2 regions of the Streptomyces sp. R33 genome follow, and region 2 is predicted to be linked to the other one. Evidence: riboswitches for the same ligand, from Rfam matches in the RefSeq annotation. Region 2 holds a riboswitch; the other holds the start of a gene.

Region 1 (2,195 bases), 3.9 Mb from region 2:
GACGCGCTCACGGCGTCGACGGGGAGCCGGTACGGGTACGGGCGCTACTTCTGCCGCTTGTAGAACGGCAGGGCCACGACCTCGTACGGCTCATGCGTACCGCGAATGTCCACGCCGACGCCGGAGGTGCCGGGCGCGGCGTGCGCCGCGTCCACGTACGCCATCGCGATCGGCTTGCCCAGCGTCGGGGACGGGGCACCCGACGTGACCTCGCCGATGACCTGCCCGCCGGCCACGACGGGGAAGCCGGCGCGCGGGACGCGGCGGCCCTCGGCGATCAGGCCGACCAGCTTGCGCGGCGGGTTCGTGGCGGCGCGCTCGGCGGCGGCCTCCAGGGCGGCGCGGCCCACGAACTCGCCCTCCTTCTCGAACTTCACGACCCGGCCCAGCCCCGCGTCGAACGGGGTGAGGGAGGTGGTCAGCTCGTGCCCGTACAGCGGCATGCCCGCCTCCAGGCGCAGGGTGTCCCGGCAGGACAGGCCCGCCGGGACCAGGCCGACGCCCTCGCCGGCCTTGGTCAGCGCCTGCCACAGCTCGACGGCGTGCTCGGGGGCGACGAACAGCTCGAAGCCGTCCTCGCCCGTGTAGCCCGTACGCGCGATCAGCGCGGGCACGCCCGCGACGGTGCCCGGCAGGCCGGCGTAGTACTTCAGGCCGTCCAGGTCGGCGTCCGTGAGGGAGGCGAGGATGCCGGGGGACTCCGGGCCCTGGACGGCGATCAGCGCGTACGCGTCGCGGTCGTCGCGGACCTCGGTGTCGAACCCGGCGGCGCGCTCGGTCAGGGCGTCCAGGACGACCTGGGCGTTGGAGGCGTTCGCGACGACCATGTACTCGGTCTCGCCCAGGCGGTAGACGATCAGGTCGTCGACGATCCCGCCGTCCTCCTGGCAGATGTGCGTGTAGCGGGCGCGGCCGACGCCGACGGTGGAGATGTTGCCGACCAGCGCGTAGTCCAGGGCCTTGACGGCCTCCGGGCCGGTCAGCGTGATCTCGCCCATGTGGGACAGGTCGAACAGACCGGCCTTGGTGCGGACGGCGTTGTGCTCGTCGCGCTCACTGGCGTACCGCAGGGGCATGTCCCAGCCCGCGAAATCGGTCATGGTCGCACCGAGCGAACGGTGCAGCGCATCGAGGGCGGTCAGGCGGGGGGCAGTGCTCATGGGTGTGGCTCCCGGGTCCCAGGGCATGACATGACGAGGACGATCCTCCCCATCTGTCATCGGAACCTGAGAGGTTCGCCGAGAGTTCCCGGTCGGACCCGGGGAACCTCGACTTGCACCTTGGGTGGAGCGCACGCGGATGCCGTCGTGAGGGACGGCGGCGCGGCTCGCTTTTCAGATCTGCCTCATCCACGCGGTACGGGGCCTGAGAGATTCAAGGGAGGAACTTGCTCCTTCGGCGCCCGGGCACGGCCTCACGGCCTGCCGGGACTCTCCCGCGCGGATTCAAGCGGCCGGTATGCAGTTGGTCCAGATGGCGCACATCATTGCACGCCGTCCGGGTGATCGGGCGGTCGGGCCCGAAAGAACGTACGGACCGGTCAGGTGCCCGGAAGCTCAGGCCGGAACCGGGCGGTGCCGGATTACCGTCTCTTTACACTCAGTGGGCATGAGGGGCCCTGCGGGCCCGATGGGGGAAGGCGATCACTGTGCGGAGATTCGGAGTGCTGGCGGCGACCGGGACGGGAGCCGTGGAGGGAGTGCCGGCGGCGCGGCGGGCGCGCTCCGCCGGCGGTCCCGTACGCGACCTGCGCGGCCGGGGGCCGCACGGACCGCAGTGGCTCGGCTTCGCCGAAGGGGACATCGTCGTGGTGTCCGGCCTGCCCGGCGGCGGCAAGAGCACGCTGATCAAGCGGGCGGTGCAGGGTGGCGGCATCGACTCCCAGGACGTGCGCGAGCGCTGGGAGCGGCGGATGCCGCGGGCGCTGCCGTACGCGGTCTACCGGCCGCTGGTCCGCTTCGCGCACTACTGGGGGCTGTGGCGGACGCTGCGTTCCGGGGCCTCCGCGGTGGTGCACGACTGCGGGACGCAGAGCTGGGTGCGGAGCCTGCTGGCCGCGGCCGCACGGCGGCGGGGCCGGGCGCTGCACCTGCTGCTGCTGGACACCACCCCCGAGGAGGCCCTGTCCGGGCAGGCGGCGCGGGGGCGGGGGGTGTCGGCGTACGCCTTCGCCCGCCATCGGGGCGCGGTGGCCC
Region 2 (2,195 bases):
CACCGGGCCGGGTGCGCACCTTCCGGGTGGACGACCCCGAGCTGGAGCCGTCCGATCCGCTGCCCCTCGTGGGCGACCCGGCGGTGGGCGAACCCGTACCGGAAGAGGGCTAGGGGGTGTCGTCGCCGTTCGCCAGGCGGCCGAAGTCGCGCTGGATGTCCGAGGGGAGGGAGACGTCCAGTCCGTAGTGGTGGTAGAGCTGCAGCTCCTGTTCGGGGGAGAGGTGGCGGCCGACGCCGAAGTCAGGGGCGTCCTTGATGAGGGAGCGTTCGAAGGGGACCCGCAGGGTGTCGTCGACCACCTCGCTCGGTTCCAGCGGGACGAACGCGTCCCGGCTGAACAGGCCCGTCCGTACGGCGGCCCACTCGGGCACGCCTGTGGCATCGTCGAGGTAGACCTCGTCGACGGTGCCGATCTTGGTTCCGTTGCGGTCGAACGCCTTGCGGCCGATCAGGCTGCGCGGATCGATGTCGGTCTGCACGGTCCCTCCAAATGGTCGCAACTCCTCCGTAACGACTACAAAAGTGCATTTCCGCAGTGGGGGCCACTCGAGGGAGGTCCCGGAACCTCGCTGGTAGGCTGGGTGACGGCTGTTGACCCTGTGCGGGAGAGTCCTCCGAGTGAGCATGACGGAGGCGCCGAAGGAGCAAATCCTCCCCGGAATCTCTCAGGCATACGTACCGCACGTGACGAGGCCACTCTGGAAAGCAGGGGCAGGTACCGGGTGCGCAGCGCCGGTTCCTCTCCTCACCGACGGTGAAAGCCGGAATCCGCGGGCCATCCCCGCGACTCCGGTGAAGCTCTCAGGTTGAGATGACAGAGGGGGAGGCCGTCCGGGTGCCCGCGCCGTGGTGCCCCTCGCAGGTCGTACGACCCAGGAGGCCTCCGTACATGACCGCCAACCGCATTCCGCTCTCCCAGCTGGAGCGAGGCATCCCCTTCGAGCAGCGCCACATCGGCCCGGATGCCGAGGCGCAGGCGAAGATGCTCGCCCACGTGGGCTACGGCTCGCTGGACGAACTGACCGCCGCCGCGGTACCGGATGTGATCAAGAGCGCCGAGGCGCTTGACCTGCCCGAGGCGCTGACCGAGGCCGAGGTGCTGGCCGAGCTGCGTTCGCTCGCCGATCGCAACCAGGTCCTGACGCCGATGATCGGTCTCGGGTACTACGGGACCTTCACGCCGCCGGTGATCCTGCGCAACGTCATGGAGAACCCGGCCTGGTACACGGCGTACACGCCCTACCAGCCCGAGATCTCGCAGGGCCGCCTCGAGGCGCTGCTCAACTTCCAGACCGTCGTCGCCGACCTCACCGGCCTGCCGACCTCCGGCGCGTCGCTGCTCGACGAGGGCACCGCGGCCGCCGAGGCCATGACGCTGGCCCGCCGCGTGGGCAAGTCCAAGGGGAACGTCTTCCTCGTCGACGCCGACGCTCTGCCGCAGACCATCGCCGTGATCGAGACCCGCGCCGAGCCGATCGGCATCGAGGTCGTCGTCGCCGACCTGTCCGAGGGCATCCCGGCCGAGGTCGCCGAGCGCGGCGTCTACGGCGTGCTCCTCCAGTACCCCGGCGCCTCCGGTGCCGTCCGGGACATCAAGCCGGTCATCGACCAGGCGCACGGGCTCGGCGCGATCGTCGCCGTCGCCGCCGACCTGCTCGCCCTGACCCTGCTGACCTCGCCGGGCGCGCTCGGCGCGGACATCGCCGTCGGCACCACCCAGCGCTTCGGCGTCCCGATGGGCTTCGGCGGCCCGCACGCCGGCTACATGGCCGTCCAGGACAAGCACGCCCGCTCGCTGCCGGGCCGCCTCGTCGGCGTCTCCGTGGACGCGGACGGCAACAAGGCCTACCGCCTGGCGCTGCAGACCCGTGAGCAGCACATCCGCCGTGAGAAGGCCACCAGCAACATCTGCACCGCGCAGGTGCTGCTCGCCGTCATGGCCGGCATGTACGCCGTCTACCACGGCCCGGACGGCCTGCGGACGATCGCCCGCCGTACGCACCGCTACGCGGCCCTGATCGCGGCCGGTCTGACGGCCGGCGGGGTCGAGCTCGTGCACGGCTCGTACTTCGACACCCTGACCGCCCGGGTGCCCGGCAAGGCCGCCCAGGTCGTCGCCGCGGCCCGTGAGGGCGGGGTCAACCTGTTCCAGGTCGACGCCGACCACGTCTCCCTCTCCTGCGACGAGACGAC

Evidence for each region. Region 2 has a riboswitch for glycine ahead of gcvP (aminomethyl-transferring glycine dehydrogenase). Riboswitches for the same ligand answer to the same signal wherever they lie in the genome.
Region 1: linked by a shared signal. The riboswitch ahead of gcvT (glycine cleavage system aminomethyltransferase GcvT) and the one ahead of gcvP (aminomethyl-transferring glycine dehydrogenase) in region 2 are both predicted to bind glycine.

The regions. Positions count from the first base shown of each region.
Region 1 covers NZ_CP165727.1:3,078,733-3,080,927, reverse strand. The annotation lists gene gcvT (glycine cleavage system aminomethyltransferase GcvT) at 45-1,160, opposite strand; glycine riboswitch at 1,345-1,448, opposite strand; gene AB5J51_RS13820 (AAA family ATPase) at 1,643-2,195, shown strand, end outside.
Region 2 covers NZ_CP165727.1:7,012,941-7,015,135, forward strand. The annotation lists gene AB5J51_RS32265 (DNA polymerase IV) at 1-113, shown strand, start outside; gene AB5J51_RS32270 (PRC-barrel domain-containing protein) at 110-481, opposite strand; glycine riboswitch at 595-693, shown strand; gene gcvP (aminomethyl-transferring glycine dehydrogenase) at 892-2,195, shown strand, end outside.